DNA from 4 places in the Micromonospora sp. bgisy143 genome. Region 1 is predicted to be linked to each of the others. Evidence: riboswitches for the same ligand, from Rfam matches in the RefSeq annotation. Region 1 holds a riboswitch; each other region holds the start of a gene.
What was found. Region 1 has a riboswitch for cyclic di-AMP ahead of AC3EN4_RS29765 (coiled-coil domain-containing protein). Riboswitches for the same ligand answer to the same signal wherever they lie in the genome.
Positions count from the first base shown of each region.

Region 2: another riboswitch for cyclic di-AMP. It lies ahead of AC3EN4_RS28745 (C39 family peptidase); the one in region 1 lies ahead of AC3EN4_RS29765 (coiled-coil domain-containing protein).
Region 3: another riboswitch for cyclic di-AMP. It lies ahead of AC3EN4_RS12665 (C40 family peptidase); the one in region 1 lies ahead of AC3EN4_RS29765 (coiled-coil domain-containing protein).
Region 4: another riboswitch for cyclic di-AMP. It lies ahead of AC3EN4_RS25920 (transglycosylase family protein); the one in region 1 lies ahead of AC3EN4_RS29765 (coiled-coil domain-containing protein).

Region 1 is NZ_JBYIRN010000040.1:16,114-21,535, forward strand. It holds gene AC3EN4_RS29750 (PfkB family carbohydrate kinase) at 1-746, opposite strand, end outside; gene AC3EN4_RS29755 (SRPBCC family protein) at 918-1,370, shown strand; gene AC3EN4_RS29760 (hypothetical protein) at 1,639-2,187, opposite strand; gene AC3EN4_RS29765 (coiled-coil domain-containing protein) at 2,278-3,345, opposite strand; cyclic di-AMP (ydaO/yuaA leader) riboswitch at 3,351-3,482, opposite strand; gene AC3EN4_RS29770 (cation diffusion facilitator family transporter) at 3,591-4,508, opposite strand; gene AC3EN4_RS29775 (HelD family protein) at 4,617-5,422, opposite strand, start outside.
Region 2 is NZ_JBYIRN010000035.1:42,273-47,694, reverse strand. It holds gene AC3EN4_RS28755 (hypothetical protein) at 1-503, shown strand, start outside; gene AC3EN4_RS28750 (hypothetical protein) at 724-1,494, shown strand; cyclic di-AMP (ydaO/yuaA leader) riboswitch at 1,780-1,920, shown strand; gene AC3EN4_RS28745 (C39 family peptidase) at 2,152-3,000, shown strand; gene AC3EN4_RS28740 (alpha/beta fold hydrolase) at 3,126-3,872, shown strand; gene AC3EN4_RS28735 (CDP-glycerol glycerophosphotransferase family protein) at 3,877-5,422, opposite strand, start outside.
Region 3 is NZ_JBYIRN010000008.1:80,677-86,098, forward strand. It holds gene AC3EN4_RS12650 (zinc metalloprotease) at 1-46, shown strand, start outside; gene AC3EN4_RS12655 (pyridoxamine 5'-phosphate oxidase family protein) at 122-670, opposite strand; gene dcd (dCTP deaminase) at 748-1,326, shown strand; gene AC3EN4_RS12665 (C40 family peptidase) at 1,386-2,363, opposite strand; cyclic di-AMP (ydaO/yuaA leader) riboswitch at 2,439-2,574, opposite strand; gene AC3EN4_RS12670 (N-acetylmuramoyl-L-alanine amidase) at 2,811-4,766, shown strand; gene AC3EN4_RS12675 (C40 family peptidase) at 4,877-5,422, opposite strand, start outside.
Region 4 is NZ_JBYIRN010000027.1:88,185-93,606, reverse strand. It holds gene AC3EN4_RS25925 (hypothetical protein) at 179-526, shown strand; gene AC3EN4_RS25920 (transglycosylase family protein) at 601-1,293, opposite strand; cyclic di-AMP (ydaO/yuaA leader) riboswitch at 1,293-1,461, opposite strand; gene AC3EN4_RS25915 (peptidoglycan-binding domain-containing protein) at 1,732-2,220, shown strand; gene AC3EN4_RS25910 (peptidase inhibitor family I36 protein) at 2,331-2,732, opposite strand; gene AC3EN4_RS25905 (AfsR/SARP family transcriptional regulator) at 2,916-5,422, shown strand, end outside.

The DNA.
Region 1 (5,422 bases):
TCGCCCGCTCCACGCGGGTCGGCGGCCTCCAGCCGGGGCATCTCCACCTCGAAGAGTTCCCCGTCGACAAGCGCCAGCGCCGGTTGGTCGGCGCGGCTCACCACCACGGTCTCGGCGCCGGCGGCGTGCAGGTCGTACATCGCCCGGGTCAGCTCCGGGCCGCTGCCGTCGCGGGCGCGACCGTCCCGGATCAGCTCCTCGTGGCTCACCCTTAGGAAGAACACGCCGCTGTCCAGCACCGCGCCGAGGTGGTCACCGGAGAGGTCGACCACCACCCGGCTGCCGTTGGCGCCCAGGTCGGCGGCGAAACGCCGGTACAGGTCGGCCGGCACGAGCCACGGCGCGTTCGGGCCACTGAGGACGCTCACCTCGGCGCGCAGCCCTTCGCCGAGCGCCAGGTTGTACAACTCGTCCAACTCGTGGCGGCTCAGGCGGTCCCCGGGCACGTCCACGACCTCCTGCCGGGAGCCGCCGCGCCGATCGTGCACGTACGCACCGCTGCCCGAGTCGCGTACCACGACCTTCAGGTCCACTCCCTCGCTGACCAGCAGTGGCTCCAACACCTGGCCGATCTCGCCGCCGAGCGCGGCGCAGAGCACCACGTCGACCCCGAGGGACAGCACCATGCGGGCCTGCCAGACGCCCTGACCGCCGGGGTGCAGGTGCAGTTCGGGCTGGTCGCTCGGCTGGTCCACGGTCACCGTCAGCTGCGGTGTCGGGGCGAAGACTATCACATGCCCGCTCACCGGTCGGCACCGTCCATTTCTCCACCCTCCGTCACAGGCGGTGATTTCCCATCAGCCGACCGTAGTGGGAACGCTGCGCGAATGCCGGGACAACGCACGGTGTACGTCCGGCCGTTGCCAGCCCGGGCGGGGTACGGGACGATCGTGCGACCAGCGACGTCGGGAGACGGTGTGCTCAGCAGCGATACCTTCAGCTACACGGTCCAGGCCCGCTGCTCAGTCGCCGAGGCGGCCGCGTTGTTGAGCGACCTGACCCGTCAGGGTGAGCTGCATCCCCTGATCGTGCGGGTCCGTGAGGTGACGCCGCGCCCGGGCGCCCGCGCCAGCTACACGATCAACGACAGGCTGGCCGCCGGCCCACTGCGCTTCCGCACCACGTACCACGCGGACGTGCTGGTCAGCGAACCGGACGAGATCGTCACCGTGGCCCGCCAGTGGCCCGCCACCACGGTCCGCAACCACACCCGGCTGCGCGCTGAGCCGGACGGGCTGGTCCGCATCGACGTCGACATCACCCTGCGCGCCCCGACCCCGCTGTTCCGGTACGCCTTCCGGCAGGCCCGCGCCGCCCACCTCGCCCTGGCCGCGCGCCTCGGCGCGGCCCTCGACACTCTGGCCTCCTGATCGCGCAACCCGTCGCAGGCAGACGATCGACGCGGCCCCCGGGCCCGGTCTGGCGTGGCCCGGTCTGGCGTGGCCCGACCCGACCCGGATGCCTGAGCATGACCCTTTGCTCTGCTTCAACGGACGCAACGGTTCGCGCCGCTTCATGTTGCGTCGGTTGAAGCAGAGCAAAGGACGTGCGCACCCTCCCGGCACCCGGCGTGCGGCCGTCGTGATCAGGCGAGTATCTCGCCGGTGAGCAGCCGGATCGTGATGGCGACGGCGTTGCTCACCGCGTCATCGCGCGATCATGCCCGGTGCTGCCAGCGCGAGGAGTTTGCGTCGCGGCTCGTGCGGCCCCGGTGCGGCGGGGTCGCGCAGATCGGCGTCCCCAGGGCTTGTACGTCGACAGCACCGTCGCGATGATCATGAGGCTGGTCGACACCGCGGGCGCGATCACCAGGTCGGCGCGGTCCCGCGCGGGTAGGGCGGCGCCCAGCGCGGCCGCGTGCCGCAGGTTCGGGGTGAGCAGGAACAGCACCAGCCCGACCATCACCGTCGTGATCACCAGCTTGATCACCACCCACCGGTAGCGCAGCAGGCCCCAGGGGGTGAGCAGCGCGCTGGCGACACCGACGAGCCACACGAGCACGCTCAGCGGCGCGAAGAGCACGGTGCCGACGAGTCCGGCGACCGGGTAGACCACGGCCGGATCGGCGCCGCGCTGGGCCGCGATGCCGAGGGTGAGCAGCACCAGGTCGGCTCCGAGCCAGCCGAGGGAGGTGACCAGGTGCAGGGTGAGCAGGGCCTTGCGGGTGGTGGGCGCGATTCGCGGCATACCCCGAATGCTGCCGACCCGACCCGGCGCCGTCGTCCGACCGCCGACGACGTCCGGGGTACGCCCGCTGACGTACCCCGGACGTCCGGGTCAGTACACCGACAGGTGTACGTGGTTGGTGTGGTCGCTGGAGGGGTCGCCGTTCCCCCCGCTGTACGCCTTCCAGCCGCTGCTGGGCAGCCAGATCTGCTTGAACCAGATCACGTAGAGCACCGCGAGCCGGTCGGCGTTGCGGATGAAGTACGCGGCCAGGTTGTTGCCGTACGTCTTGTCCCCGCCGCTGGCGACCCCGCCGAAGCCGCCCTTCTGCGCGGCGAAGTCGCAGGCCCGGCCCTTGGGGTGCTCGCCCGAGCCGCCGTTGCGGTGACAGGAGACGTACCGGGTGAAGCCGGCGGCCTTGGCCTGGTTGAGCGCGTGCAGCGTGCGGGGGGTGATGCAGCCGCTGGCCGGGGTCGGGTCGTTGACGCTGCACGACTCGGACGGCCAGGAGCCGTCGGAGTTGCGGGGGGCGGGCTGGGCGTTGGCGGTGGAGGTGCCCCGGTTGGAGCCGGTGTCGGCGGCGGTGGTGCGGGCCTTGTCGTTGGCGACGGTCAGGGCCCGCTCGGCCTGCTCCTTGCGCTTGGCCATCACCTCGACCTGCTTACGCTGTTCCCGGATCTCGCCGTCCAGGGCGACGCGGGTGCGGTTCGCCTCGTCCCGGGTGGCGTGCAGGTCGCGCAGTACCCGGTCCTCGTTGGCGGCCACCACGTCGAGGGCGGCCGCCCGGTCCATGAAGCCCTCGGGGGTGTTGCTGTTGAGCAGGGCCGAGACGGTGCTGAGTCGACCGGTGCGGTACGCCACGCCGGCGATCTCGCCGACCTTGCCGTTGCGCACGGTCATCTCGGCCTCGGTGTTCTTGAGCTTGACCGCGAGTTGCTGCTGCCGCTGGACGGAGGTGTCCAGGGCGCGCTTCGCGTCCAGGTAGCCCTTGCTGGCGGCCTCGAGTTGGGCCCGCAGCGCGGGGGTGCCGCCCTCCTCGTCACCGTCCGGTGCCATCGCGGCCCGCAGGCCGCCGGGGGGAGCGGCGCTGGCGGCGCCGACCGGGAGCGCGACGCCGAGGGTGACCATCATGACGATCAGTGCCGCCAGTCGGGCGGCCAGAGGTCGTGCTGGTGCCACTACGCATGTCCTTCCGTCAGCCGCCGACCGGGTTAGCTGACGGGTTCGGGACGGAAGATCCCTACCGCTGACGCGGATGCACCCCAGGAACATGGTTCCCCGGTTCGCCCTGTCGGGCGATTAGGCGGCGGCCGCCACCGGCGCCGGGAGGCGCCGCCGGGTGGTGGCCGGGACAGAGCCTACCGGTGCTGGTGGGGTCTGTGCAGCCGATGTGACGGACGGTGCGGGCGTGGTGACGCAGACGCTCACCACTCGACGGAACCGCACGCCCCCGGGGCGGCCCCGGGCTCGGTCTGCAACGTGGCGTGTTCGATGCGGAAGTCGTCCCGCAGGGCGGTGCGCGCCGCGGTGAGCACCGCGCCGACCTCCGCGCCGGGCGCCATGGTCAGGTGCGCGGAGGCCACCTCCATGCCCGAGGTGAGCGTCCAGACGTGCAGGTCGTGCACCTCGACCACGCCGGGCACCGCGGCCAGCCGGTCGTGCACGGCGGTGACCTGGAGGTGTTCCGGGGCGGCCTGCACGAGGATGCGTACGGCGGCACGCCCCAGCCGCCAGGTGCGCGGCAGGATGAACACGCCGATGGCGACCGCGACCAGCGGGTCGGCCCACCACCAGTCGGTGACCGTGATGAGCAGCGCCGCGCCGATCACGCCGAGCGAGCCGAGCAGGTCGCCCAGCACCTCCAGGTAGGCGCCCTGGAGGTTGATGCTCTCCCGGGCGCCGGCGCGCAGCAGCGCGAACGCGATCACGTTCGCGAGCAGGCCGAGGACGGCCACCGTGAGCATCGGCCCGCTGAGCACCTCGTGCGGGTCGCCGAACCGGCCGATCGCCTCGATCACCACGTAGACCGCCACGCCGGAGAGCAGCACGGCGTTGGCCAGCGCGGCGAGCACCTCGAGGCGGTAGAGCCCGAACGTGCGCTGCGGATCGCCGGTGGCCCGTCGGGTGGCGGTGATCGCGGCGAGCGCCATCCCGATGCCGAGCACGTCGGTGAACATGTGCCCGGCGTCGGAGAGCAGGGCCAGCGAGCCGGTGTGGAAGGCGGCCACCGCCTCGACCACCATCAGGGTGGCGAGCAGCCCGAAGGCGGCCCAGAGCCGTCCCCGGTGCTGGTGGGCGGCGTTGGCGACCGACGCGTGGTGGTGGTCATGTCCTGCTCCCACGAAACCCACCCTCCGACGCCGCCCGGGACCGGGTCAAATGTATGCTCACATCGCTATGTGTGCAACTGTACGGGCGGCCCCGTCCGACCGGTACCGCCAACGCGACGGTCAGCCGGTCGGGTCGATGGTGGTGAGCCGCTGGGTGGCGCGCGAGAGCGCCACGTAGAGCGTGCGGACCCCGGAGCCCGGATCGGCCCGGATCTCGCTCGGGGCGACCAGCACCACCCCGTCGTACTCCATGCCCTTGGCCTCCAGGCTGGTCACCACCTGCAAGCGCGCCGCGGCGAGCGCGCCGAGCCAACCGGCGACCTCGTCGCGGCGGGTGACCGGCGTGATCACCCCGACCGTGCCGTCGACCTCGCCCAGCAGGCCGGTGGCCGCCTCCATCACCGTGGCCCGGAGCCTGGCGGGCGGCACCACCAGCTCGACCGGGTCGACACCGGTGGAGCGGACGGCCGTCGGCAGGGACAGATCCGGGTAGAGCCGGCGGATCTCCGCCGCCGCCACCGCGAAGATCTCCGCCGAGTTGCGGTAGTTGGTGGTGAGCGTGAACTCGTGCCGTTTGCGCCGGCCCAGCGCCTGGTCACGGGACCGGGTCAGCTCCTCGGGGTCGCCGGTCCACGCGGTCTGCGCCGGGTCGCCCACCACCGTCCACGAGGCCAACCGCCCGCGCCGACCGATCATCCGCCACTGCATCGGCGAGACGTCCTGCGCCTCGTCGACCACCACGTGCGCGTACTCCCGGTAGTCCTCCGGCCGCTCCCGGGCCGCCGCGCGGGCGGCCCGCTGCCGGTCGGCCGCGGTGCTCAGCTCACGGACGCCGCCCGCGAGCTGGAACGGGTCGCGCCGGGCACGCGCCGGTTTCACCGGCTTGCCGAGCAGCGCGTCCAGCTCGTCGAGCAGCGCCACGTCCG
Region 2 (5,422 bases), on a different contig from region 1:
TGCAGTCGCCCGCCCTCGCAGACCGGCTGGTCCGGACGACCGCCGTCACCGTCACGGCCACCGCCGGCCGACTACTCGCCGACCGGACCGCCGCGCAGCGGGCGAGCGCAGACCGGGCCGCCGCGGACCGGGCCGCCGCGGACCGGGCCGCCGCGGACCGGGCCGCCGCGGACCGGGCCGCCTCGCAGCGGGCCAGCGCCGACCAGGCCACCACGCAGCGGGCCGGCGCAGAGCAAGCCGCCCGGCGGGCCGCCGTCGGACCGGTCAGTCGAGCAAGCGTCGCCGAGGCCGCCGCCGGACCGGTCAGTCGAGTAAGCGCCGCCGACGCCGCCGCCGCAGGCGTTCTGCCGGCGCGGCCCGTCGACCCGCAACCCGCGCTGCTCGGTGCTCCGGGTCTCCTGCCCGGCCCGCCGACCGCGGTGACCTCGGTGGGCACGGGCGCGGAGCGCTCCCTCCGAGCCGCCGGCTCGGCCGGCCGGACGCCCCGAGCACCGCCGGCCTAGCGGGTCACCCGCCGGGGCCGGCGCGCCATCCGGCGAGAGCGCCGAGTCGTACGGCAAGCGCCGAGTCGTACGGCACGCGCCGAGCCCACACCGGCCGCCAGGTCCACCACCGGCGGCGTCGCCAGGCCGAGCGCACCCGTCACCGCATCTGACGACACATCGCCCGCACCCTCGCCGTGCGGCATCCCATCGCTGACGTGTTCATGCCGAGGAGCCGACCATGGAAACCGTCGTCTTCTACCAGTTCCTGACCGAGGTGCCCCGGGCCGCCGCCATCTGGTCGGCCCTGTTCCTGCTGGCGCTGACGGTCCTCGCCGTCCTGGTGGCCCGCCCGGAGCGGGACTCGCCCCCGGCCGACCACACGCCGCCGACGCCCACCGCCCGAGAGACGGCCGCCGCCGAGATCGCCGACCTGCGCCGGTACGCCGAGGAGGTGGCCGTGGCCTCGGCCCGGGCGGCGCGGACCGCCCGGCGGCGGCGCGCTGACTGGCTGGTCGCCCAGGACGAGGCCCAGCGGGCCTGGACGGCGTACGACGAGGCGGACAGCGCGGCCCGCCGGGTCGCCACCGCCGGCGCGCTGCCGACACCGCGTACCCCGCACACCCCCGCCGAGTACGCGGCCCGGGAGCGCTACCTGCACCGGGCCGCGACGGCTGCGTACTGGCGCGGGGAGTTGACCATGGCTCAGCTCGGTGACGTGTTCGGGCACCGGCGCGGCTGGGATCCGCGCCGGCACCCGGTCGAGCAGGAGGTGCTGCTCATCCGGGCGATCCGGGACGCGAGGCTGGCCGAGCACCGGACGGCCGCCGAGCGCGAGCGGACGGCCTGGCGGGACGCGGAGGTGGCCGCCTCGTCGGCACGCGCCCTCGCCGAGGAGGCGTACGCGGCGGCGGTGCGGTCACGGCCGGTCGCGGTGCCCTCCCGGCGTACGGTGACCCGGGTGTCGCCTACGGCCGTGGCGGCACGCTGGCGTCCGGTCCGCGCCGGTTGAGCCCGATCCGTTATGTGAGGCGGGTCACCGGCGGCGAAAATCGGGCGACCGGCATCATCGGCGGCCATTGTTCTCGCGATTGCGGCGGCGTTCTCGGCGCCCTGTCCGGTTGTCGCCCGCAGGTGCCGCCGGAACCGGTTGTCCCATCGAGTCACGTCAGCGGCCAAACGCGCAGAAATTGCGGTGCCAAATGATGTTTACGCAGGTTGGAGCGGCTTGGCAGAGTGCGGACCGACCAGTACTGTCGTCCCGTCCGGTGCGGTAACCGATCGCAACAGGCGACGCCGCGCCGACCCGCTCAATCGTGATCAACGAACCGGGGACCCACAGTAAGTCCGGGGTGAATCCGCGAGCCACGGCCCGCGGTAGGGCGATCTTCCCGCCCGAATCCGTCAGCTAACCCGGTAGGCGGTGACGGAAGGAGTTCCATCCTCGTGCAGCACCCCTCGCCCCCCGTTTTGTTCCTCCGCCTCCACGGCGTAGCGGTGTCCCCGCTCATCCGCCTCGTGACGGTGAGCTGACCCCCGGGTCATCGCACTTCCCGCCCGGCCACGCCGGGCGTTCCCTGAGCGGTTCATCATCCGCGGGCCACGGCCCGTGCGCTGACGCCTGCCCGGATGCCGGTCGAGCCCCGGTGTGCCGCTCTCCCTGTGAACCGTGGAGGACCTCGTGAAGCACACCCTGAAGCGCCAGCTCCGTCGCCTGGCGACCGAGCGCCCGTACCAGATCGTCGCCGCCTCCGCCGCGGCCCTGGTCATCGCCTCTACCACCGGCGCCCTGGTCGCCGGCGCCGACGACGCCCCGGCCGGTGCGCGCACCCCGACCACCGTCGCCGAGATGCGCAGCGACACCGTCGCCTCCCGTGGCGAACTCCGGTCCGCGCCCCCGTCGGCGAGCGCCGCACCGAGCACCGCCGCCCCGGCCACCAGCGCCGCGTCCCCCGCCGCGAAGGCCACGAGCAACCCGGACCTGACCCGGAAGCCGACGCCGCCCAAGCCGCCCGCGACGAAGGTCCTGGACTACGACTACGAGGCGCAGAACACCTACTACAACTGCGGCCCGGCGGCCACCCGCAACGCGCTCAGCGCCAGCGGCATCGACCGGACCCAGGAGGAACTCGGCGCGGAGCTGGGCACCACCGAGATGGGCACCAACTCGGCCGAGGACACCACCCGGGTGCTCAACGCCGAGGTGAAGGGCTCCCCGTATCGCACCCGGATGTTCGCCGGTACCCCCAGCTCCGCCCAGATCGACCGCCTCCAGGCCGACGTCGTCAAGGCCATCACCGACGGTCGCGGCGTGGTGGCCAACGTCGTCGGCGACGCCACCGACACCAACGGCGGCTGGCACTCCTACGGCGGCGGGCACTACATCGCCGTCGTCGGCTACAAGGACAACGGTCGTACCGTGCGGATCGCCGACTCGGCGAACGCCGCCGACCCGGCCTACTGGATCACCACGATCGACCTGGCGAACTGGATCGCCACCCGGGGTTACTCCGCCTGATCGAGGCGCGGACACCCACGACGCCACGGGCGCCGTCCCCACGAGGGGCGGCGCCCGTTGCGTTGTGCGGACCACGCCGCTGAACGGCTCTCGTACCGGGCCGTGAACCGTGGGAGACTGCGGCCGTGGTGGATGAATCGGGTGGTCAAGCCGGCCGTGAGCCGATCCTGTTGCTGCTGCACGGCATGGGGGCGACGGGTGACGTGTGGCTGCCCTGGGCACCTCTGCTCGAGCAGCACTGGCCCGGCCGGTGGCTGGCGCCCGATCTGGCCGGTCACGGCTGGTCGGCGCCGCTGTCGTCGTACTCCTTCGAGGGTTTCGCCCAGCGGGTCGCGCACGGCCTGACCTCCGACGACCGCCTCGTCGTGCTCGGACACTCGCTCGGTGGTGTGGTCGGCCTGGCGCTGGCGGCCCGCGCCGCCGGGCTGCCGGTGGACGCGGTGGTGGGGCTGGGCATCAAGGCCGTCTGGTCACCGGCCGAGCTGGCCCGCGCGGCGGACCTCGCCGCCCGGCCGGTGGGCTGGTTCACCAGCCGCACCGAGGCCGCCCGCCGGTACCTGCGGGTCGCCGGCCTCACCGGTCTGGTCGCCCCGGACCACCCGATGGTCGACGCCGGTCTGCGTCAGGTCGACGGCCGGTGGCGGCTCGCGATGGACACCGCCGCGTTCGCCGTCGGTGCGCCCGACCTGGCCGCGCTGCTCGCGGCGACCGACGTGCCGGTGGTGCTGGCCCGCGGGGAGCACGACCCGATGGTCACCGACGCGCAGCTCAAGGAGTACGGCGTACCGGTCGCCACGCTGCCCGGTCTCGGGCACAACGCGCACCTGGAGGACCCGGCGGCCGTGCTGGAGCTGCTGGAGCCGTACCGCTGATCGGCTAGGCGGGCGCGGGCGCGGGTACCTCCCGCGCCGATGCCAGCTCCTGGCGGGCGGCGGTCAGGAACCCCTCGGCGTACGACTCGGCGGGGAAGTCCCCCAGGTAGCGACGGCGGGTGACCCAGCGGGCGTCGGCCAGCGGGTCGGTGTCCAGCAGGGCGGTGAGCACGGCGTCCACGTTGGACATGTCGCGCCGCAGCACGTAGCCCGAACCGGCCAGCGGGAAGCGTTCGGTGAACAGGTCGCCCTCGCCGCCCATGTCGGTGACGGCGTACGGCTTGCCGGAGTAGAGGTAGTCGGAGATCACCCCGGAGACGTCGGAGACCAGCGCGTCCGAGCGGTTGACGCACTCGGTCAGGCTCAGCTCACGGGCCGCCGCGCCGAACACGTGCTGCCGGCCGGTGCGGGCGCGGTCGGCGGCCAGCAGTTCGGTGAGCCGGCCCAACTGGCGCGCCGACGCGGGGTTCTGCGTCGTGTACGGGTGCGCCCGAAGGATCACCGTCGCGCCGCGCTCCAGCAGCCGCCGCAGCAACTCCTCGGCCACCGGCAGCGAGCAGTAGTCGGCGTCGGCGTGGTGCCCGGTCCAGGTCGGGGTGTAGAGCACCGTGGGGTGCGCGAGGCCCCGCGCCGGCTCCTGGCGTACCTCGATCGACTCGACCTGGGGACGGCCCACCACGACGAACTTCTCCGCCGGGATCCGTACGCCGGCGCGGGCGTACCTGTCGATCGCCGCCGGTCCGGCCACGAAGATCCGGTCGAAGATTCCCGAGACCGGGTTGGCGCTGGGTGCCTTGTCGCTGTCGCCGTGGTGCAGTTGGACGTGGGTGAGCTGGGTGAACCGGATGCAGTGGCTGTTCTTCGCCCCGTGGTTGACGTAGAAGGCCACCCGCAGGCTCGGCACCAGTGCCTCGTCCATCGCGCGCAGGGTGGGGCAGTAGACCACCGGCGCGTCGGTGGCCGCGGCGAGCGGCGCGAGGAACTCCGGCTCACGGACCAGCACCAGGAAGGGCCGGCCGATCCGTTCCAGGTACGGCAGCCACATGGTGACCTGGTACTCGGAGCCGGGCGGCGCGGAGAAGTAGAGCAGGAACTCCGGCTGGTGCCGGCGTAGCGCGCGGGCGACCTGCCCACCGCCGGCGGCCGGACGGAACCGCCGCTTGGCCAGGTCCAGTGCGACCGCCCCGGCGCCGGCGGCCAGCAGCAGGCTGGCGGCGAGCGCCACCACGGCCGGCAGGGTCAGCGCGGCGGCGACCGCGACCACGGCGAGCAGCCCGAGCAGGGCGACGCCGAGGCGGTCGGCGATCAGCGGGGTCCAGGCGCGTACCGGCAGGTTGGCCGCCCGGATCTCCAGGTTGCCCGCGGTGCGCAGCGGCCCCACCAGCAGCACCAGCCCCAGCAGGACCAGCGCCGTGGCGGCCAGCGCCGGATCGAACCCGTCGTCGAGCCGCCGTGAGTAGCCGACCAGGACCGCCGCGGCGATCAGCGTGGTCTCGGCCACCAGGTCGGCGCCCGGTCGGATCCGCTGCTCGGCGGCCGCCGCCAGCAGC
Region 3 (5,422 bases), on a different contig from region 1:
GGCGAGCCGCATGCTGACCGCGTGGAACGCGTACCGCGCGGCGTAGCTCTCCTCGCGTACACCAGGTGCCGGCTCTGTCACGACGGAGCCGGCACCGGCGTTTTTCTCCCCAGGGCCGTGGTCAGGCGGCCGTGCACTGGACGTCGCGGCTGCGACGGGTCGGGCGAGTCTGCGGTACGGCCGGAGGCGCGGTCGCCGCGGGTGGGGTGTGCGGATCGAGCCAGACCTGGACGGCCGGTCGCCCGACCGCGATGCCCAAGCCGTGCTGGTCGCGGCGGGTCAGCATCGCCACGTCGACGGTGAACTCGAACAACCGCCAGTCGACCCGCGGCTCCGCCCGGGCGCTCTGCGCCAGCCGGGCCACCCGGACCGGATCGGTGACCGGCCAGGCGTGGCCCGCCACGTACGCCTCGTCGTCGCTCTCCTCCGGGGGGAACGAGTGCAGCGCGTAACGGCCGTCGCGTTCGAGGTCGCGGCGCTTCGGCGAGTCGATGATGAAGCAGAACAGACCCTCGTCGGTGATGACCGGGGAGACCGGATGGACCCGGGGCCCACCGTCGGCACGGACCGTGGCCAGGTAGCCGAAGCCCGGCCCGTACTGCTGCAGGAGAACGCGGATGCCGTCGGCGAGGCGGGGCTCGTCGGCGGCGAAATCGGACCAGGAAGCCATGCGGGCATTCTATCGAACAAATGTACGAGGAGCGACCTCGACACGCTGGTCACCGCCCACCTCGCTATGGTGGTCCGATGCTGCTCTCCGACCGTGACCTGGTCTCCGAGATCAAGGCCGGCACGCTGGGCCTGGAGCCGTTCGAGCCCACCCTGGTCCAACCCTCCAGCATCGACGTACGACTCGACCGGCTGTTCCGGGTCTTCAACAACCACCTCTACACCCACATCGACCCGGCCATGCAGCAGGACGATCTGACCTCGGTGGTCGAGGTGCCCGACGGTGAGCCGTTCGTGCTGCACCCGGGGGAGTTCGTGCTCGCCTCGACGCTGGAGGTGATCTCGCTCGGCGACCAGCTCGCCGGCCGGCTGGAGGGCAAGAGCTCGCTGGGCCGCCTCGGCCTGCTCACCCACTCCACCGCCGGGTTCATCGACCCGGGCTTCTCCGGGCACGTCACGCTGGAACTGTCCAACGTGGCGAACCTGCCGATCACCCTCTGGCCGGGCATGAAGATCGGCCAGCTCTGCATCTTCCGGCTCTCGTCGCCGGCCGAGCACCCGTACGGCTCGGTGGTCTACGGGTCGCGTTACCAGGGTCAGCGGGGGCCGACGCCGAGTCGCTCCTGGCAGAACTGGCGCGCCTGGCCGACGCGCTAGGGACGACGAGGGCCCGCCGCGAGCGGATCGCGACGGGCCCTGACCGTGTCCCGCGTCGGTCAGCCGGGACGGCCGTAGCTGTGAATGGGCCCGTCGTCGACCTTCTTCATCTTGACGGGCACCCCGGCCTGGGAGGCGTGCACCACCCAGCCGTTGCCGACGTACATCCCGACGTGGTGGATGTCGCTGTAGTAGAAGACCAGGTCACCGGGGCGCAGGTCGCTCTTGCTGACGTTCTTGGTGACCCGGCTCTGGGCGGCGGCGTTGTGCGGCAGCGACACACCGGCCTTCGCCCACGCGGCCAGCATCAGCCCGGAGCAGTCGTACGAGTTCGGTCCCTCGGCGCCCCACACGTACGGCTTGCCGATCTGGGCGCAGGCGAACTTGACCGCGATACCGGCACCGCCACCCGGGTAGCTGGCCGGGCAGGGCGCCGGACGCAGCGGACCGCCGCCGCCGTTGCCGTACACCTTGAGGCGCAGCTTCTGCAGCCGGTCGATCTCCTCGTTGATCTGCTTCTTCTTCGCCGCCAACTGGGCCTCGGTGCGGGTCAGCTGGGCCACCATCTCGTCCAGCGGCGCCTTCTGCCGGGCCAGCTCATTGCGCAGGTCGGCGACCTGACGGACGTCCTCCTGCTGGTTGTGGGCGAACCGGTCGAGCATCTCGAGCTGACCGACGACCTCGCTGGGCGACCGGCTGCCGAGCATCGTGTTCACGGTCGACAGGTTCTCGCCCATGTAGGCGCGCACGGCCAGCGCGCTGACCTTGTCCATGGCGGCGTCGACCTGGCGCTCCAGCGGCGCGATACGGGCGGCGAGGGCGTCGGCCTGCTTGCGCTTGAGGGCCAGGTCGGTACGGGTGGCGTTGTGCCGCTCGATGATCGGTTCGAGCTTGTTCCAGTCGTCGTCGATCTGCTTTTCGATCTCGGCGACGGACGGGTCGGCGTGGGCCGCCGTGGCGCTGCCGGTCAGGACGACGGCGACGCCGACCAGGGCGGCGAGGGCGGTGGTGAAGCGGGACCAGCGTGGACGCGGCACGGTCGACGTCGGTTCGGCCGGAGCCGACCGTCCGGACGACGGCCGCGGGGCATGGGAGGCCACCGGGTTCCGTACTCCTTCTTCCTGACCGCCTACCGGGTTAGCTGACGGGTTCGGGCGGGAAGTGGGCGCCCTACCGCAGGAACTGCGGATTCACCCCGGGGAACGTGGGTCCCCGGCTCGCTCGCGAGCGACTCGGCGGTGTCGGTCCGTTACCGCCCGGGGTGGGCAGACCTGCTACCGGGCCGACGAATGACCAGAGTAGAGACGGCCGTTACCGATCCGCAACCCGTGCGGCCGTGACACTCCGTACCGAATCGCGCGTTCCATCGCGGTGATGTGAAGGTTTCTTTCCGCTGATTTTGATACATGGAAAGGTATTGACGCGGACTCCCCCGCAGCGCGAAGGTGACCGCAACCGACACCAGTTCATATGTAGGGGGTTCGATGAAACGTCCGACCCTGCTCGCCGTCGCGCTGCTCACCGCCACAGCGACCGTACCGCTACCCGCCGGACCGGCCGCCGCGGCACCCGCCGCCGACCGCCAGCAGCAGTACGCCGCCGCCGCGACCGAGTACGGCGTGCCGCTCGACGTGCTGCTCGGCGTCTCCTACCTGGAATCCCGGTGGGACAGCAACGCCGGCACCCCGAGCACCAGCGGCGGCTACGGCCCGATGCACCTGACCGACGCCCGTCACGTGGCCGCCCTACCCCGGCGCGGCCACCACGACGCTCCGGGAGAGGACCCGCGCGGCGACGACTCCCGTCGCGCTCTGACGCCCGCGCCCGCCACCGACGACGCGCCGCCCACCGCCGCGCTACAGACGCTGGACGCCGCCGCCGCGTTGACCGGCGCCACCGTCGAGGCGCTGCGCACCGACCCGACGACGAACATCCGGGGTGGGGCGGCGCTGCTGTCCGCGTACCAACGGGAGGTCGGCGCCCCGGTCGGCGTCGGCACCGACCCGGCCACCTGGTACGGCGCGGTGGCCCGCTACGCCGGCGCGGACAGCGCCGATGCCGCGGCGGCCTTCGCCGACGAGGTCTTCACCACGATCGGCGCCGGCGAGACGCGGGTTACCGACGACGGCCAGCGGGTCACGCTGCCGGCCCGGACGGTCCGCCCCGAACGGTCCTGGCTGGACCGGCTCGGGCTGCGGCGACTCGCCCGTCCGGACGGGCTGGAATGCCCCCGCACGGTGTCCTGTGAGTGGATCCCCGCCCCCTACGCGGCGTTCGGCGACGGCGACTACGGCAACCACGACCTCTCCGACCGACCCGGCCGGCAGAAGATCGAGTACATCGTCATCCACGACACCGAGGCGAGTTGGGCGACCACCCTGCAACTCGTTCAGGATCCGACCTACGTGAGTTGGCACTACTCGCTGCGGTCGGTGGACGGACAGATCGCCCAGCACGTCAGGACCAAGGACGTCGCCTGGCACGCCGGCAACTGGTACGTCAACGCCAAGTCGATCGGGCTGGAACACGAGGGCTTCGCCGCGCAGGGCACCTGGTACACGGAGGCGATGTACCGGACCTCGGCGAAGCTCGTCCGGCATCTCGCCCTGCGGCTGGGCATCCCACTGGACCGCCAGCACATCATCGGCCACGACAACGTGCCCGGCACCACGGCGGCGACGGTGCGCGGGATGCACTGGGACCCGGGGCCCTACTGGGACTGGACGCACTACTTCGACCTGCTGCACGCGCCCCGACTCGACACCGGCACCCCGGCCACCGGGCTGGTCCGGATCGACCCCGACTACGCGACCAACCGGCCGGCGTTCACCGGGTGCGTCACCCCGGGAACACCGTGCGCGCCCCGCGGCTCGTCGGCGGTGGTGTTGCGTACCGCGCCGTCGGCGGACGCGCCGCTGGTCAACGACATCGCGCTGCGCCCCGACGGCACCCCGAACACGATGGACGTGTCGGACCACGGCGCCCGCGCCTCCGCCGGCCAGACGTACGCGCTGGCCGGTCGGCAGGGTGACTGGACGGCCATCTGGTACCTCGGGCAGCGGGCCTGGTTCCACAACCCGGCGTCCGCCCCGACCGCGACCTGGACCGTCGGGATGGTGGTCACCCCGAAGCCCGGCCGGACCACGATCCCGGTGTACGGGCGGGCGTACCCGGAGCAGGCCGCCTACCCGGCCGGCGTGCCCTACCAGGCGATCTCACCGTTGCAGTACACCCTCGCCGCCGGTCAGCGGTACGCGGTCGGCGCGGTGCTGCCCGGCGAGTACTACCGGGCCAGCACCTTCGACGGCTCCTCGCCCGGCGACTGGACGGTGATCCGGGGCCAGAACCGGTACGCGCAGATCCAGTTCGGCCACCGCGTCATGTACGTCGACCTCGCCGACGTACAGCTCCTGCCGTCCCCGGTGGGCGCACCGCGCTGAGGGAACCGGTCGGCGCACCGCGCTGAGGGAACCGGTCGGCGCACCACGCTGAGGACACACGACGGCCCCCGGTCGAGGTGACCGGGGGCCGTCGTCGTGCCTGGTGGAGGTCAGCCGGGTCGGCGGAACCCGGCGACCGGCATGGTGTTGATGCTGGACACCTGCACCGGTTTGCCGGCGCGTGGCGCGTGCACCATCTGGTTGTTGCCCAGATACAGCCCGACGTGACTCAGGCCGGAGTAGAAGAAGACCAGGTCACCGGCGCGGGCGTCGGCGCGCGAGACCGCCTTGCCCTCGTTCCACTGGTCACCCGTGTGGTGGGTGAGGTAGATCCCGGCCGACTTGTAGGCGTACTGGGTCAGACCCGAGCAGTCGAACGAGTTCGGGCCGGTGGCACCCCAGACGTACGGGTCGCCGACCTGCTGGCAGGCGGTCTTGATCGCCTTCTGCGCCGCCACGGAGACCACACCGTTGATGGTCGGGCAACCGGCGGTCTTGACCGTCGTCTTCGGCATCGACGCCTCGAGCTTCTTGATCTCGGCGTCGATCTGCTTCTTCTTGGCCGCCAGATCGCTCTGCTGCTTGGTCTGGGTGGCGATCAGCGCGTCCAGCTTCTGCTTCTCGCCGTCGTACTTCGCCCGGACGGCGAGTACGCC
Region 4 (5,422 bases), on a different contig from region 1:
TGTTGTATCCGGGCCAACCTCCAACGCAGCCGGGCGTCGTCTGGGCCCGCCGCAGGCCGGCCAGGGGCTTCGACACACGCCCTAACCGCTGCGACCGGAGACACATCACAGCAGGTCGGCGGTTTAGCCGACCGCCCACGGGTGAATTCTTGACCGGAAAGCCTGACGAGGGGGGCCCATGTCCGACGAGACCAGCAACCGACCGAGCCGTCGCGCCGAACGCCCGGACGACGTGACCGACCCGCTGCTGTGGCAGCTCGCGGTCGACGTGCTCGACGCGCACGAGCCCGACGACGAGGGTCACTGCCGCAATCTCCAGTGCGCCGGCCAGTCCTGGCCGTGCACGGCGCGTACCACGGCCGAGCAGTCGCTGCGACTGGCCCGCAGCACCCCCGACGCGGCCGGGACGGCCGACGGCGGCGGGGCCGAGAGGCCGGCCGGGACGGCCGCGCCGGCGCCGCGCTGGGGCTGGAACGCCGACGTGATGGCCCGCCGCGAGGCGCGGACGGCCGCCTCGGCGGCGTGACGCGTCCCCGCGGGGACAGCACAGACGAACGAACGCTCGGCCGGGGATCCGGCCGAGCGTTCGCCTGTGGTACGTCAGAGAGCGAGCCGCTGCCCCGGGAGGATCAGACCCGGGTCCGCGCCGATCAGCTGACGGTTGCGCTCGTACAGGGCCTGCCAGCCGCCGCTCTGCCGGTGCCGCTCGGCGATCTCCGACAGGGTGTCCCCCGGCCGGACCACGTACGTGTCACCGCTGGCCGCCGGGGCGGTCCGCTCGTGGTTACGGGTAGCCGGCCGGTCGCCGCGCGACGAGTGCTCCCTGCCGGCGGTGGACGGCGACGACTTGCCGGTCGACGTCGTCGAGGACTTCCTGGTGGACTTCGTCGAGGACTTGCCGGTGGACTTCGTCGCGGAGCCGCCCGACGAGCCGCCCTTGCGGCCGCAGGTCGGCCACGCGCCGATGCCCTGCCCGTCGAGCACCTTCTCGGCGATCGCGATCTGCTCGCCGCGGCTGGCCAGGTCGGCGCGGGCGGCGTACTTCTTGCCGCCGTAGCCGGCCCAGGTGCCCTGGGAGAACTGCAAACCGCCGTAGTAGCCGTTCCCGGTATTGATCTTCCAGTTGCCGCCGGACTCGCACTGGGCGATCGCGTCCCAGTTGACACCGGCCTGGGCCGGGGCCGCCGGGCCGAAAAGGGCGACGGCGCCGGTGACCGCGCCGACGGCCAGGGTGCCGACGGCGACGCGGCGGGTGGTGACCCGTCGATGACGGGGGGTGTACGCAGACGTCATGGAACTTTCCTCCACGCCGGCGAGGTGAGCTGTCGGGTTCGGGCCGAGGAGCCCGGCCGCGCGCTGCGGCTTCACCCCGAGGTGACATGCACCGAGGAACCTGGGTCCCCCGCTCCTGCCCGGGTTCTGTTTCCGACGACCGGGGGCAGGATTTGGCGTTACCGGTCGCGGCGTCCACGGTGGCGGACCCGACCGACGGTAGGCACGGTCGCCGACGGTCGCCCACCGCTTGTGAAGTTGTTCACCGGCCCACGCGGGGCACCCCGGCCAGCGGTTGCGGACGACGTCCACCTGTGCACCGACCACGATGGACCGATTCCGATCACGGTGTGACGCGTACCTGGCGAATTGACGTTCGGACAGGAAACCGTAGACAGCCGGTCGCGATGCTCCGAAGCGCACCGGGTCCATCCCGGACCCCACACGCAGGAGGAACCCATGGCGCTCCAGCAGAGTCGCACCGGCCGTCGCCGCGCCGCGGCCACCCTCGTCGCCGTACTGGCCGGCGTGGGCCTGACCCTGTCCACGCCGGCCGCCGCACAGGCGGCCAGCCCGTGCACCAGCCTGACCTTCTACCGGGTCGGCGGCTACCCGGGCGGGGCGGACATGCACGTGCCGACCGTCGGCTGGCAGACCGGGAACAAGAGCTGCTACCTCAGCTACGGCCACTCGAACTCGGCGGTGCTGGTGTTGCAGGAGGCGCTGAACAACTGCTACTCGCGGTCGCTCACCCTGGACGGCAACTACGGTTCGAAGACCCGCGAGGCCGTCCGGTACGCCCAGCAGAAGATCAACGAGGACATCGTGTACGCGAACATCGCCGAGGACGGCGAGTACGGCCCGCAGACCCGCGCCTACATGGGCTTCGCGATCTTCGGGGTCAACGGCGGTCCGGTCATCCCCAACGTCTGCTACTACCCGGGCTGACACCACCCGCAGCGCCGGCCGGGGTCCCCCGTGGACTCCGGCCGGCGCCGTGGTGGCCCCCCACAGGTACGGCTGCGCCGGGTCAGCCCCGCCCCCGCGCAGCCGTCGGATCAGCAGACCCGGACCGCCTCGATCCGCTTGTTCCAGGTTCCCCCGATGGCGGCCGTGTCGTACGCCAGGTTCGCCCGGTAGCCGTACGCGTGCTGGTAGCCGAGCAGGCCGGTGGCGTTCGCGTTGTCCCAGAAGGTGGAGACGGTGCCGGACGGCCGGTTGTTGATGATCGACTGAGCCTGGTTGCGGAAGTACGAGGGCAGCGTGACGTCCTTACACCAGTTGTACGGCCCGTCGAGCAGGAAGATGTCGCCGCTGAAGTTGGCCCCGGAGTACAGGCAGAGCAGACCCGACGGGCAGGCGTAGTTGGCCTGGGCCGGGCTCGGAGCGACGCCGAGTGTGGCGCCCACGGCGACCACGCCGAGCAGCGCCGACGTGAGTCTTCGCAGAGCAGTTCGCACGATGATGACCTCCGGTGTCGTCACGACCGGGACCGGCCGTGAGTCGAGTTGCCGACATCACGTTGATCGATGTCGTTGTGCCAACGATGATCTGCGCGGAAGGTCGACGAATTCCTGCCGGAACCTCAATCCGGGGTGTCCCGGCACCGGGTGGGCGACCGGCAGCACAGCGAGCGGCGATTCATGGAAATTCGGGTCCTCGGGCCGGTCGAGGTCTGGGCGGAAGGTCATCCGGTCGATGCCGGAGCGGCCCGCCAGCGCGCCGTGCTGGCCGCGCTGGCGGTCGACGTGGGCCGACCGGTCCACCTGGACGCTCTGGTGGACCGGGTCTGGGGCGACGCGTCGCCGCCCCGCGTCCGCCACAACCTGCACGTCTATCTCGCCCGGCTCCGCCGGGTGCTGGCCGACGCGGGCGCACCCGACGCGTTGGCCCGCCGGTCGGGCGGTTATCTCCTGGACCTGCCGCCGGAGACGGTGGACGGCCCGCACTTCGAGGCGCTGCGGCACCGGGCCGACGCTCTGTCCGACCAGGACCCCGAGCGGGTGGACCTGCTGCGCCGGGCGCTGGAGCTGTGGCGTGGCGAGCCGCTGGCCGGACTACCCGGCGAGTGGGCGGCCCGGGTCCGACAGGACTGGCACCGCCGGCACACCGACACCGCCGTGCAGTGGGCCCGTGGGATGCTGCGGCGGGGCGAGCCGGATGCGGTGATTGATCCGCTGACCCGGCTCGCCGACGAGCATCCGCTGGACGAACCGGTCGCCGCCGTGCTGCTGCACGCGCTGGCCGCGGCCGGTCGGGGTGCGCAGGCGCTGACGTACTACGCCCGGCTGCGGGACCGACTCGCCGACGCGCTCGGCGTGGACCCGGGCGTCGAGCTGCGCCAGCTGCACCAGGCCATCCTGCGTGGTGAGGTCACCGTGCCGGCCGCGCAGGCGCTTCCCGTACCGGCCGGCGCGGGCGACGTCGCGCGGACCCGGGCGGACCGCCCGATTCCCGCGCAGTTGCCGTCGGATGTGCGGGGCTTCGCCGGGCGGGATGCGGAGCTGGCCCGGTTGGACGCGCTGCGGGCGTCCGCCGAGGAACGACCCGGGGCCGTTCCGCTGGCCGTGCTCTCCGGAGCGGGCGGCGTCGGCAAGACGGCCCTCGCCGTGCACTGGGCGCACCGGGTCGCCGGGCAGTTCCCGGACGGGCAGCTCTACGCCAACCTGGAGGGCTACACCCACAGCGGCGTCGTCCGCAGCGCGCAGCAGGTGGTCCGGGGCTTCCTGGCCGCGCTCGGCGTGCCGCCCCGCGAGGTGCCGGCGGACGAGCAGGCGCAGACCGCGTTGTACCGCAGCCTGCTCGCCGGTCGGCGGATGCTGGTGCTGCTCGACAACGCCCGGGACGCCGCGCAGGTCCGGCCGCTGCTGCCGGGCGCGGCGAGCTGCCTGGTGCTGGTGACCAGCCGGGACCGGCTCACCGGTCTGGTGGCCACCGAGGGCGCCGAGGCGATCGTGCTGGACCTGCTCAGCGCCGAGGACGCCCAGGCCCTGCTGTACGCGCGGATCGGGGCGCGGGCGAGGGCCGAACGGACGGCGGTCGACGAGCTGGTACGACTCTGTGACCGGCTGCCGCTGGCCCTGGTCGTGGTGGCGGCCCGCGCGGTGGTCCGGCCCCAGCTGCCGCTGGCCGAGTTGAGCGCGCAACTCCGGAACGACGGCCGGCTGGACGGGCTCGACACGGGCGACCACGACAGCAGCGTGCGGGCGGCGCTGTCCTGGTCGTACCGGCTGCTGTCGGCGCCAACCGCGCGGCTGTTCCGACTGGTCGGCGGCAGCACGGACGTGACGGTGAGTACCGCGGCCGGGGTCAGTCTCGTCGGCGCCGGCCGACGGGCCGTCCGGGCGGCGTTCGCCGAGCTGGCGGACGCGCATCTGATGCTGGAGCGCGCCCCGGACCGGTACGCCATGCACGACCTGTTGCGGGCGTTCGCGGCCGAGCTGTCCGCCGAGCACGACCCGGCCGGCGACCGGGCCGAGGCGCGCGGCCGGCTCTTCGACCACTACCTGCACAGCGCGCACGGGGCGGCCGTGCTGCTGCATCCGCACTGGGATCCGATCACCCTCGCCCCGGCCGTGGCGGGCGTACGGCCGGAGAAGTTCGGCGACCATGACGAGGCGGTGGCGTGGTTCACCCGCGAGCGCGACGTGCTGATCGCGCTCGTGGAACGGTGCGCCGCCAGCGGGGCCGATCGGCACGCCTGGCAGCTCGCCTGGAGCCTGACCAGTTTCCTGGACCGTCAGGGCGGCTGGCACGACCAGTTGGCGGTGCAGCGTTCGGCGCTGGCGGCGGCGCGGCGCAGCGGGTCGGTGGTCGGGCAGGCACACGCCCATCGCAGCCTGGCGCGGGCGCAGGCCCGCCTGGGCCGGCTCCACGAGGCGCCCGGCCAGCTCCAGCGGGCGCTGGAGCTCTTCCGCGAGCTGGGCGACCTGGCCAACCAGGCGCACACCTGCCTCGACCTGGCCGAGGTGGCCGACCGGGAGGGCCGGCGCGCCGAGGTGGTCCAGCACGCCGAGGCGGCGTTGGCGCTGTATCGCGAGGCGGGCCACCGCTACGGGCAGGCGATGGCGTTGAACGCGGTCGGCTGGTACCGGGCCCAACTCGGCGCGCACGACACCGCGGTCGAGGCGTGCCAGCAGGCGTTGGAGCT